DNA from 4 places in the Virgibacillus sp. M23 genome. Region 2 is predicted to be linked to each of the others. Evidence: riboswitches for the same ligand, from Rfam matches in the RefSeq annotation. Region 2 holds a riboswitch; each other region holds the start of a gene.
The links. A riboswitch is a leader RNA that binds a small molecule or an ion and turns the genes downstream of it on or off. The one in region 2 is predicted to bind S-adenosylmethionine.

Region 1 (3,186 bases), on a different contig from region 2:
AGTAAATGGTATGACAGCAACCATTAAGATAATAAACGGAATAGATCGGAACACATTTATAATGGCATTTAATACGGTAAAAACTGCTTTATTTTCCCATAAATGACCTTTTCTTGTGACAACAAGTAAAATCCCTAAGATTAGACCAATTACAAACGAAAAAAGCAAGGAAACGCCAACCATTACAATAGTCTCCCATAATGCTTCCACAATTTGTTGACCATTAACTAACATCTGCTAGCACCTCCTTTACCGTTACCTTCTGTTGGTGAATATGCATGATAGCACGATTTATTTCATTTTCATCACCATCTAGTTTGACGATTAAATTGCCAAATGGTGTTCCCTGTAGCTCCGTAATACTGCCAAATAACACATTTACATCAACCGCATATTGCTTAGCAATTTCTGATAATAGCGGTCGTCCCGTCGATTCCCCAAGGAATACAATTCGATAAATTTTCTGACGTTGATCCAGCACTTTTAACAGCTCATATACGGATCTAGGAATATCATCATGCATCACAGACCGTACAAATTTATGTGCAATCTCTGTCTTTGGCTGTGCAAACACTTCGAATACGGAACCTGCTTCTACTACTTTCCCCTCATCCAATACCGCTACCTTATCGCAAATCTCGCGAATAACCCCCATTTCATGCGTAATAATCAAAATGGTTAGGTTATATTCTTCATTTATCTTCTTTAGCAGCTGTAAAATTGATTTCGTAGTTTCTGGATCTAGTGCTGAAGTTGCTTCGTCACATAATAATACCTTTGGCTTCGTAGCAAGGGCACGAGCAATTCCTACACGCTGCTTTTGTCCACCAGATAGTTGATCTGGATAATTATCTGCTTTATCTTTTAATCCAACAAACTCTAGTAGTTCTATAACCCGACGCTTCACTTCATCTTTTGGTACATTAGCAAGTAATAACGGCATCGCTACATTTGCGAATACTGTTTTAGCATTTAATAAATTAAAATGCTGAAAAATCATCCCGATGCTTCGTTTAGCTTCACGTAGATCCTTTGGAGAAAGGCTTAGCAAATCTTGATTATTAACCGTTACTTTTCCCGAAGAGGGACGTTCTAATAGGTTCACACAACGAATAAGGGAACTTTTCCCAGCACCACTAAAACCGATAACACCAAAGATTTCACCTTTTTCAATGTGCAAATTCACATCTTCTAATGCCTTTATTTGTTGTTGCTTTCCATTATAAATTTTACTTACACGTTCAAACGTAATCATGATGTATCACTCCTTTATGTCTGTACTAAAAATGCCTCTTCAGTTAAGAAGAGGCATCCATATACTATCCTCTTCTTATCTTTCAAGCTCTTAGCTTGCTGGATTTGGCACAGTACTTCATAGAGTCTGTTGCCGAGGTTTCAAAGGGCCAGTCCCTCCACCTCTCTGGATAAGAAGTTACGCTATAAAATTTTGTTCCGAATAAAAAAATCCCTCCTTGTTTGTAAGAAGAGATTTCCATATCTATTGGCGCTCTCTTCTTATTTTCCAAGCACAAATGACTTGTTGGATTTGGCACAGTACTTTGTAAAGTCCGCTGCCGAGGCTTCAAAGGGCCAATTCCCTCCACCTCTCTGAATAAGAAGTTTATATTTTGTAATTGATATATACAATACTACGCTTGCGACATCCTGTCAATTACTATTTGAAAATTTTTTATAAACCTGTCATTTATTTTTCTAACCGTTTATTGCTTTCCTAAAAAAATTCTGTATAATTAGTCATAGTGATAATGATTCTCATTATCATCAATGGCGAAGGAGGTAATTATAATATGCAACATTTAGATATTACAGATGTAACTATTGTTGGTGGTGGACCAGCAGGTTTATATGCATCTTTTTATAGTGGCATGAGGGATTTATCAACTCGTATTATAGAATATCAACCAAAGCTTGGTGGTAAGGTACACGTATATCCAGAGAAAATGATTTGGGATGTAGGTGGATTAACTCCTGTAACTGGAGCTACCTTAATTGATCAAATGGCAGAGCAAGCATTGACATTCGATCCTGAAGTCATTCTCAACGAAAAAGTTACAAAAATAGAGAAAAATGAAGATAACCTATTTGTATTAACTTCCCATTCTGGTAATCAATATTTAAGTAAAACAGTAATTCTTGCAGTTGGTGGCGGTATATTAAATCCAATTAAAATTGATATTGAAGGTGCAGATCGATTTGAGGTAACAAATCTGCATTATACCGTACAAAGTCTTGAGCATTTCAAAAATAAAAACATTATCATATCTGGTGGGGGAAACTCAGCCATTGATTGGGCTAACGAATTAGAACCAATAGCTAAGCAGCTACATATGGTGCATCGTAAAAATGAATTTACAGGACATGAAGCACATATTTCGCAAATCATGAATTCTACAGCTAACATCCATTTTAATTCAACCATTGAGAAGTTGCATGCTAATGCACAAGGCGATCAAATCGAAGCCGTGGAAATACGAAACCACGAGACAAATCAAGAAGAAGAAGTGAAAACAGATGCGCTTATCATTAGCTATGGCTATGAACGAGAATTAACGTTTATTAAAGAAAGCCCTTTAAATATTGAAATAGAAAGGGATTTCTTTGTAAAAGGAACCTCGAAATCAGCTACTTCCATTGAAGGTCTTTATGCAGCTGGTGATATCTTATCGTTTGATGGGAAGGTACACTTAATTGCTGGAGCATTTGTAGATGCAGCGAATGCCGTTAATCAAGCAAAACTATTATTAGAACCTGATGCAACAGCAAAAGCAAGGGTATCTTCACATAACGATAAATTTAATTCAAGAAATAAAGCGCTATTAAGGCATCTATATCAAAAATCATAAGCTAAGGAGATTGAAAATGATTAAAAAATTGCGCTTACCAGTTTTTCTAGTTATTCTTGCTGTCTTCTTATCAGCATGTGGTGGTAATAATAGCTCAGAAGAAGAATCAGAAAATCAAGATAGCAATGAAGATAATAATAAACAAGAAGAAATGCGTAGTTTTGAAACCGCTAAAGGGAATGTCGATATACCAGTTAAACCAAAACGAATTGTCACCGACTACTACGGGGGCGAACTACTGTCCGTAGGTGCAAACGTAGTAGGTGCTGAACCAACAGCATTTGATAATCCATTTATATCAGATTTATTAAAGGATGCAACA
Region 2 (3,186 bases):
AACAACCACAAATTCATGAAACTGCATTTATTGCAGAGGATGCAACCATCATCGGTGACGTTACAATTGATGAATATTCTAGTATATGGTTTAAAACTGTAGTTCGTGGAGATGTTGCACCTGTGAAAATTGGTAAAAGAATTAGTATTCAAGATCTGTCCATGCTTCATCAAAGCCCTAATCTTCCCTTAATTATCGAGGATGATGTGACAGTCGGACATCAAGTGACCCTGCACTCCGCCATGATTAGAAACAAAGCTTTAATTGGTATGGGTTCCATTATTCTTGATGGTGCGGAAATAGGTGAAAATGCATTTATCGGAGCCGGAAGCCTTGTGCCACCTAGAAAAACGATTCCGCCACATACGTTAGCTCTTGGTAGACCAGCAAAAGTAATCCGAGACTTAACTCTAGAAGATTACGCGGAGATGGAACGTGTACGAAAATCATATGTAGATAAAGCAATCTACTACAAAAAATATACAAATTCCGGTAAGTAACTTCAAGAACAAAAGCGATTGGAGCTAGTCAACGGAGATAAAGGAATCACGGTGTGCTTGCAAGCCAATGATGACTTAGATTAGGGCGATTCGTGAAGTCACCTAGATTCTGTGCGCTGGAGCTGGACGCAGCTCAACACGCCTTCTTTATCCTTATGGAAAATATTGTAATTTAGACTATGAAAAAAGGCAGCCTAGAAGATTAAATCAGCTAGGTTACCTTTTTTCGTATCATAACCATTGTGAAGCTAAAGGATGATCAAGACTTTACTACTTAATAAGTGCTTTCAATTGCTCAACTTTGTCTGTCTTCTCCCATGGAAATAAAATGTCTGTTCTTCCAAAATGCCCGTAAGCAGCAGTATTTTTATAAATAGGTTTTTGCAAGTCTAACATACGAATAATACCTGCTGGTCGTAAATCAAATAATTCTCGAACAGCTTTTACTAGTTGCTCTTCATTTACAACACCTGTTCCAAAAGTGTTTATCGAAATAGAAACAGGTTCTGCTACACCAATGGCATAGGCTAGCTGTACTTCACAGCTTTTGGCAAGCCTGGCAGCCACTATGTTCTTTGCGACATAACGGGCAGCGTATGCAGCTGACCGATCAACTTTAGTAGAGTCTTTTCCACTAAACGCTCCGCCACCGTGTCTAGCATAGCCTCCATACGTATCAACAATAATCTTTCGACCTGTTAAACCTGCATCCCCCTGAGGTCCACCAATAACGAAACGGCCAGTTGGATTAATAAAATATTTAGTCGTCTCATCTAATAACTCATTTGGTACTATAGGGCGTATAACATGCTCTATCAAATCTTTTTCTATTTGCTCTGTAGCTATATCCTGATGATGCTGTGTAGAAATTACGATGGTATCAATTTTAACAGGTTGATCATTTTCATCATACTCAACGGTTACCTGTGTTTTACCGTCCGGTCGTAAGTATTCTAATGTCTTATCCTTCCGAACGTCAGCGAGACGCTTTGCCAACTTATGTGCCAATGAGATTGGAAGTGGCATCAATTCGTCTGTTTCATCACAAGCAAAACCAAACATTAAACCCTGATCACCAGCACCTATTGCAGCAATCTCTTGATCGCTCATTTTTCCTTGTCTTGCTTCCAATGCTGTGTCAACTCCACCAGCAATATCAGGTGATTGTTCATCAATGGCAGTTAATACTGCGCATGTCTCCGCGTCGAACCCAAATTTTGCGCGAGTATATCCGATTTCTTTTATAGTTTTACGAACAATAGCAGGTATATCTACATAAGTAGTAGTGGATATTTCACCCGCTACAAGAACAAGTCCAGTTGTAACAGTTGTTTCACATGCCACTCGGGCATTTGGATCTGTTTTTAATATCTCATCCAAAATAGCATCTGAAATTTGATCAGATATCTTATCTGGATGTCCTTCTGTTACTGATTCAGAAGTAAACAAACGACGATTAGCAGCCATGTTGCTAAATCCTCCTTCAAATATCGATTACGGAACTCTATTTATCAAATATGCTCATTCAGTAATAAGTACTAAGGTTAAACTGAAATAAGAAAGGCACCAGAAAGATTACCTACTACCGTATATTCTATTGTCACTCCTGGTTCACACGTACACGCAGGCGAATGACAATTTAGCTTAGAAATTGACTAATATGTTTATAATCGGGTTAAAGTTAGTCATCTACGTGTAGAATTTTTATAACTAATAAAAAAAGCCTTTCCCGCTTGTCATGAGGAAAGGATTGCTGGCCTTTCGCTCTTATTGTTCAAGGAAAAAAATCTCCTTGCATCAGGTTAGCACCTTTTCACTAAAGTGATGGTTGCTGGGCTTCATTGGGTCTGTCCCTCCACCAACTCTGAATAAGAGAGTATCCGTTCGAAACTTAGCTTATCGGAAGAAGCTTAATGTGTCAACTAGTTTAACTGTATTCTCAGAAGTTTTTTACTCATACTAAAGGAAAGAAAGATTCTGAACGACATTTTTTGCTGTAAACATTCAACATCTTATAAAAATTATTTTATATTTAGTATGGACTATTAACTTAAATGTGTTATACTAATAAACATATTCAGGATTATTTGGTCGTTCAACAAAAGAACGTGAATACAATTTCACATAAAGGCAGGTATTTAACATGAAAACGGTAGAAAAGTCTTTCGTAAAAGAATTATACACGCATAAACAGCTACAAACAAATTTATCCGTACCTCAGCTTGTTGAAAGAATTTTAGCAAGAGAAGAAGGCATGTTAACCGCAACAGGTGCAGTTCAAGCAACAACAGGATCTTATACCGGTCGCTCCCCAAAAGATAAATTTATTGTTACAGATGAAGTAAGTGAACAGCAGGTGGATTGGGGAACAGTAAATCAATCCATTGATGAATCTGTATTTGATCGATTGTATGAAAAGGTTATTTCCTATTTAAAAAATAAAGAAGAGCTATTCCAATTTAACGGATTTGCTGGTGCAGACCACGCGTATCGCTTACCAATACAAGTTATTAACGAATATGCCTGGCACAATCTATTTGCACGGCAGTTATTTATAACTCCAACTGCTGATGAGTTACTATCACATCAAGCTGAATTCACAGTAATATCAGCCCCTACTTTTAAAGCAGATCCTGAAGTAGATGGTACGAACTCAGAAGCGTTTATTCTTGTTTCTTTTAAAAAA
Region 3 (3,186 bases), on a different contig from region 2:
TGTAGTACAATCATGGCAGCTCCTATCACAACGCCATCTTCTCCCGTTTTTGTAGTGCGTAATTGAAATGTCTTCATGACAGGTGCCCACATCTGATTCTCACACTTTTCAATAATTTGATCTTTAATTTGCGGAAACCTTTCAATTAAACTACCAGCAAGAACGACGGAATCTGGATTGTATACGCAAACAACATTATTAATCGTAATTGCTGCATAGGTAATTGCTTTATCAACTATATTTCTTGCCCACTTTTCTCCATTTTCATATTCAATGATTAAGGCCTGAATATTTTCAATCTCTTTTGTTTTAGATGCTTCATCTAACAAAAACTTTTCAGCAATATACGTTTGGAGACAGCCAAAATTCCCACATGGACAATAAATTCCATAAGGATCAACGATAGTATGTCCGATTTCTCCTGAGAAGTTTCCTTCACCTCGATAGATTTCTCCTTTCTTTATTAACGCAGAACCTACCCCACTACCAAAACCAATCATTGCCATATACGCTTTTTTTGGTTCAGGATCACTAATATACTCAGCAAGCGCTTTCAATTTTAATTCATTGTCCACGAATACGGTAAAGCCTACTTTCTCTTCAACCATCTCTTGTAAAGGGATATTTTTCCAATCAAATTGCGCAGATAATTTCACCTCACCTTTGTCATTCTCAATAAGTCCTGGTAAGCCAATACAAACTCCAGCAATTTGATCCGATGTAAGATTTTCGTCGTCAATCATTTGTAATATATGGTCTGCTATAAATTGAACTGTTGCCACTGGATCTATTGATTGATAGTCAAAGTACTTCAGAATGGTTAACTTTCCTATAAAATTCATTAAACCGATCCGAATAACTTTCTGGTCAATTTCAACACCAATTGAGAATACAGAATGTTCATTTGGAATAAAATAAGTGGCCTTCCTGCCAATTCCTTCGCTAGACATATTCATCTCTCTTATTAGCTTATTTTCTTGTAATGATGCAACAATTCGAGAAGCAGAAGTAGGACTCATCGACGTTTGTTTGGCAATTTCGGCACGTGAGATCGGACCTTGATTAAGAATTATTTCTAAGACTAAACTTCTATTTTCTTTTTTTAAAAAATCTTGATTCTTAATTTTCATTTGATCACCTATTAACATCATGTAATTAATAACCAGAATTAAATGGCTTTTTCCATTGATTTTTTACTATTTATTATATTTTTCCAGTATTTAACCAAATAGTTTCTCCTGTGAAGTTATTAATAGTATAGATTAGCGAGAAAAATTAGTCAACTAATTTTTAGAATGTTTTAACTAATTTATTTCTTGCGATATTTCGTATCTGCTTTTATTTTCCACTTATCTTCAGATGAAACCATGTTATCTAAATGCTGTAAACTGTACATTGGAGTAAATCCCTAAGTTTCCCTTGACAAATAGCAAAAACAACTGTAATCTATTTTAAAAATTACATAAACTATTTTCTTATCCAGAGAGGTGGAGGGACTGGCCCTTTGAAGCCTCGGCAACAGACTTATAAAGAGAACTGTGCCAATTCCAGATGCTCGAAAGCATGCAGATAGGAAGAGTAACCGAATGATGTAAGCCTCTTCTTATTTAATTAGAAGAGGCTTTTTTCATCGAATGAAGGGATGGATATTATGTCACGAAGAAGCATTGAAACAGAATTAGTACAATTAGGAAATAAGAGTGATAAAGCTACTGGAGCAGTTAGCGCACCTATTTATTTGTCAACTGCCTACCAGCACCACGGACTGGGACAATCATCAGGCTATGATTACTCAAGAACGAAAAATCCTACAAGAACCTTACTAGAGGAAGGAATCGCTAAATTGGAATCCGCTGACAGTGGGTATGCTTGCAGTTCTGGAATGGCAGCCATTCAATTAGTATTCTCTCTTTTTAATGCTGGGGATGAACTCATTGTAACGAGTGATGTATACGGAGGAACGTACCGATTATTAGAGCATTACGCCGCTGCATATCAAATTCAGACAACATATACAGATTTCAAGAATGACGGAGAAACGCGGCGACTGATATCCTCGAAAACAAGAGCAATCTTTATTGAAACACCTACAAATCCCCTAATGCAAGAGATAGATATTGTAAAAGTTGCGGAATTAGCGCACCAATATAATGTACTATTAATTGTTGACAATACTTTTCTGACCCCGCTACTTCAACGGCCAATTGAGTCAGGGGCTGATATCGTCATTCATAGTGGCACGAAATACATTGGTGGTCATAACGATGTACTCGCTGGATTAGTAGTGGCAAAAGGTAAATCCTTGTCTGAAAAATTAGCCAATTACCACAATGCTTCAGGTGCTGTGCTATCACCTTTTGACTCTTGGCTATTAATTCGAGGATTAAAAACACTTGCGCTTCGGGTGGAAAAACATGAAGCCAATGCAAAGCTTATCGTATCCTTTTTGCAAGAGCATCCAATGGTTGATAATGTTCTATATCCAGGAAGAGGTGGTATGTTATCTTTTCGCTTACGAAAAAGTAAATGGATAGATCCTTTCCTTCAAAGTTTGAAGCTTATCATTTTTGCTGAAAGTTTAGGAGGGGTGGAAAGTTTTATTACTTATCCAGCAACACAAACTCACGCTGACATACCTAGAGATGAAAGAATAAAGCGTGGTGTTGACGACCAACTGCTACGGTTTTCAGTTGGAATTGAACAACCAAATGAATTAATAGAGGATTTAAAACAAGCATTAATTGAAGTGGATACATATGCTTATTAACCTACATTTGCTATAATAACGCATGAAGTGTTTATAAGAGAGTAGGTAACTACATGATATTAGTCATCGATAATTATGATTCATTCACATTTAATCTTGTACAATATATGAAGCAGCTAAACCAGCAAGTATATGTCGCTCGCAATGATGAAATCTCAATAGCAGACATTAAACGATTAAACCCATCTAGCATATTGCTCTCTCCTGGACCTGGAAACCCGGCTTCTGCAGGTATATGTCTAGAGATTGTAAGAAAACTGTATACGCTATATCCAATAATTGGAATTTGTTTAGGGCATCAAACGATTGCTCAAGCCTTTGGTGCTAGTATTGTAAAAGCCAAACAACCAATGCATGGTAAGGTTTCAATGATTACCCATGATCATAAAGGTATATTCAAAAAGCTTAAAAATCCGTTA
Region 4 (3,186 bases), on a different contig from region 2:
TACGATAACGGAACTGGTGGATACATCCATCGTGAACCCTACTTTCCAGTGAGACATGTTCACCTTTTTAAGTAAGGATTTTACCACGGGTCCAATCATCATTATTCGAAACATCGGCATCATAAATGTAAAAGGTAGGGTCAACCAGATGACAACTAGAAGTCCTCGTTCGGATTGAATTTTGTCACCAACCCACTCAGAAAATCCTTTAACTCCTCCAGAAATTTGCATCATACCAATCAATCCGCCAAATAAATATAAAAAGGCGATAATATTAATATTCCCTGGATCTGCCAATGTCGTTATGAGATAGTTTACGGCTTCTTTTGTTCCGTTTAATACGCTGAATTCTAACAGAAAAGCACCTACAAGGAGTCCCAGCACTAGTCCAGGAAGAAGTCTTTTTTGCCATATAGCTAAAGCAATAACAATAGTAAAGGGAATGAGGGAGAACCAGGTGTGATCCATCGTACAGCCTCCTCTAAATGGATGGTTTGATATCTAGTATAAGGTTGAAAAAATGAATAAAAGCTATAATTACCATTTGTAAAAAGTCGATTTTTCATACGTAGCTTTTGCAGAAAGACATAATCACTACATGCTTCCTCATAATAGGTGAATCTGTTGATTATTAGATGTCAATAAAGCTATTAGAAAGGGTGAAATGGACAGCAGTTATTAAATAGTGTGAGGAATCTTTTGCTATTTTTTAATAGAATTGCTATGATAGTTTTAATTATTTAAATAATTACATAATATTCTTATCTAGAGAGGTCGAGGGACTAGCCTGAAGACACCTCAGCAACCTGTTTTATAAATAAGGTGCTACTTCTAGCAAGTTTTATAAACTTGAAAGATGAGAAGGTGACGATGTATGTATACAAAAGAACCCTTCTTAGCAGAAGGGTTCTTTTTAACGAGGCTGAGGCAAAACACACTTATTTACTCAAAATACGAATAATCATGTTATCAATAGGAGTATCATTCCAGCATCGTGAAATATACTCGCTTTCCGCGGGAACGGTCTCAGCTAACTTGGTAAGGAAAACGCTTTTTCTAGTGGATCTTCGGACTCGTGGTGTTACGGCCGGAGTCTCGCTTATTTCAGGTGCTAAATGAATGATTCTGATCAATACGAACGATAATTAATTTTCAACCAATCATTGTTCGTTTTTAATTGTTTCTTCATTCTTTTGTCTCAGCCTTTTTATAACTATAAAGGAGTGGATACATTGACAACAGCAGTAGAACGAATAGCACCTTTCAAAGGAGATCATGTAGGTAGCTTTCTAAGAACAGATCGTATCAAGCACGCGAGATCTCAATATGCTAAAGGAGAAATTAGTGAAAAACAACGAAGAGCAATTGAAGATGCAGAAATTATTAAGCTAGTAGAGAAACAAAAGGCAGCTGGGCTAATGGCTATAACCGATGGAGAACTTCGGCGTTCTTGGTGGCATTTCGACTTTTTAGAGAATTTAAATGGTGTTGAGGGATTTGAGCCAAATAATGGCTTGAAATTTGCTGGAATTGAGACAAAAAAGCATTCCATTCATGTTACTGGAAAGGTGGAGTTTAATAAAGAGCATCCATTTCTCGCAGATTTTAAGTTTCTGAATGAAGTGGTAGGGAACCGTCATGTTACCAAACAGACGATCCCAAGTCCGAACATGTTACTCGTTCGTGCTGGATTTGATACAGATATTTATCAAACAATCGAAGACCTTGTTCCAGATGTGATTATGGCTTATCAACAAGCAATTCAGGCATTTTATGATGCAGGTTGTCGTTACCTTCAGTTAGATGACACATCATGGGCATCCTTTCTATCAGAAGAAGGGATTTCCTCACTGCAAGCAAAGGGCATGAATCCAGAAAAACTAAGGGATATTTGCAAACGTGTGATTAATGAATCGATTGCTGAAAGGCCTAAAGATTTACTTATCACCATGCATATTTGTCGAGGCAATTATCGTTCCCATTATTTCAGTACAGGTTCTTATGATGCTGTTTCTGAAACCATTTTCGCTGGGTTGAATGTGGACGGGCTTTTCCTTGAATTTGATGACGAGCGATCTGGAGGTTTCGAGCCTTTATCCTATGTGAACAGAGATGATCTTTGTGTAGTCTTAGGATTAGTTACTTCTAAGTTCCCAGAGCTGGAAGATAAAGATGTTATTAAGAAACGTATTGCTGAAGCTGCTAACTACCTTCCGTATGAACAGCTCTGTCTTAGTCCGCAATGCGGTTTCGCTTCTACAGAAGAAGGTAATCTGATAACAGAAGAAGAGCAATGGAATAAGGTTAGACATGTAGTAGATATCGCTAAGGATGTGTGGAAGTAAGAAAGCATATTAGTAGCCGCTTATATTAAACCATTTTGAATGAATGAAGATAAAGTAACTCCGAATTACCTTTCGAGCATATCAGTATATTCGGAATGTAGTTGGGTGCTTTATCATTCATTTTTTTAAATGGTGATGTTACCTAACGAAAGGAAGGGTGCTTTGACCCGTTAATATTAGCAAAGTAAACAGAACTAGCTAAAAAAACAGCACACTCTGCTTGTATGTGATTAAATCTATAGGCAGTGATTATCTGTATGTTCGGATTGACGATAGTTTCGTTCTATTCTATCATTAAAGAAGTTTATAGAACGTGTGACCACTAGCGGAAGGAGAGAATTGCAATAAATCTTAATAATATAGGTAAGAAAATTAAGCAAATGCGCTTGCGTATGAAAAAAACACAACAGCAGGTAGCGGAAGCATGTGGAATCTCCAAAAGCCTTTTATCTAAAATTGAAAATGGACAGACAGCTTCAGCAATTGCCACTTTATCCAAAATTAGTGAAGAATTAGAAGTACCACTAACCTGGATTTTGGATGATCATGATGATCGAGATCTTGTTTTACTCCCTCATACAGAACGGCAATTTAAAGTAGGTGATGAGAATATGGGTTACTCCTATGAATTGCTGGCAAATCGTTCGCGGTTTACAGGAATTGAACCTACTATTGTTCATGTAACTCCTCGGGATATGAATGTCCGCGAAGAGACCTATACGCACTCCCAAGATGAGTTTATTTATATTTTAGAGGGAGCTATCCATTTACTTTATGAAGATGAGAAGCATTACATGGAAAAAGGAGATAGTGCTTTTTTTAAAGGAAATAAGTCACATTT

Region 1: linked by a shared signal. The riboswitch ahead of RVS70_RS16005 (methionine ABC transporter ATP-binding protein) and the one ahead of metK (methionine adenosyltransferase) in region 2 are both predicted to bind S-adenosylmethionine.
Region 3: linked by a shared signal. The riboswitch ahead of RVS70_RS02765 (methionine biosynthesis PLP-dependent protein) and the one ahead of metK (methionine adenosyltransferase) in region 2 are both predicted to bind S-adenosylmethionine.
Region 4: linked by a shared signal. The riboswitch ahead of RVS70_RS13690 (5-methyltetrahydropteroyltriglutamate--homocysteine S-methyltransferase) and the one ahead of metK (methionine adenosyltransferase) in region 2 are both predicted to bind S-adenosylmethionine.

Annotation. Positions count from the first base shown of each region.
Region 1 covers NZ_JAWDHA010000048.1:3,209-6,394, reverse strand. Annotated here, with positions in the region: gene RVS70_RS16010 (methionine ABC transporter permease) at 1-234, opposite strand, end outside; gene RVS70_RS16005 (methionine ABC transporter ATP-binding protein) at 224-1,255, opposite strand; SAM riboswitch class I at 1,328-1,431, opposite strand; SAM riboswitch class I at 1,513-1,619, opposite strand; gene RVS70_RS16000 (NAD(P)/FAD-dependent oxidoreductase) at 1,809-2,864, shown strand; gene RVS70_RS15995 (ABC transporter substrate-binding protein) at 2,881-3,186, shown strand, end outside.
Region 2 covers NZ_JAWDHA010000006.1:111,839-115,024, reverse strand. Annotated here, with positions in the region: gene RVS70_RS04035 (gamma carbonic anhydrase family protein) at 1-500, shown strand, start outside; gene metK (methionine adenosyltransferase) at 771-1,967, opposite strand; SAM riboswitch class I at 2,265-2,375, opposite strand; gene pckA (phosphoenolpyruvate carboxykinase (ATP)) at 2,644-3,186, shown strand, end outside.
Region 3 covers NZ_JAWDHA010000004.1:96,772-99,957, reverse strand. Annotated here, with positions in the region: gene RVS70_RS02770 (ROK family transcriptional regulator) at 1-1,130, opposite strand, end outside; SAM riboswitch class I at 1,473-1,576, shown strand; gene RVS70_RS02765 (methionine biosynthesis PLP-dependent protein) at 1,652-2,767, shown strand; gene RVS70_RS02760 (anthranilate synthase component II) at 2,821-3,186, shown strand, end outside.
Region 4 covers NZ_JAWDHA010000035.1:15,892-19,077, reverse strand. Annotated here, with positions in the region: gene RVS70_RS13695 (Na+/H+ antiporter NhaC family protein) at 1-468, opposite strand, end outside; SAM riboswitch class I at 759-863, shown strand; gene RVS70_RS13690 (5-methyltetrahydropteroyltriglutamate--homocysteine S-methyltransferase) at 1,233-2,345, shown strand; gene RVS70_RS13685 (XRE family transcriptional regulator) at 2,684-3,186, shown strand, end outside.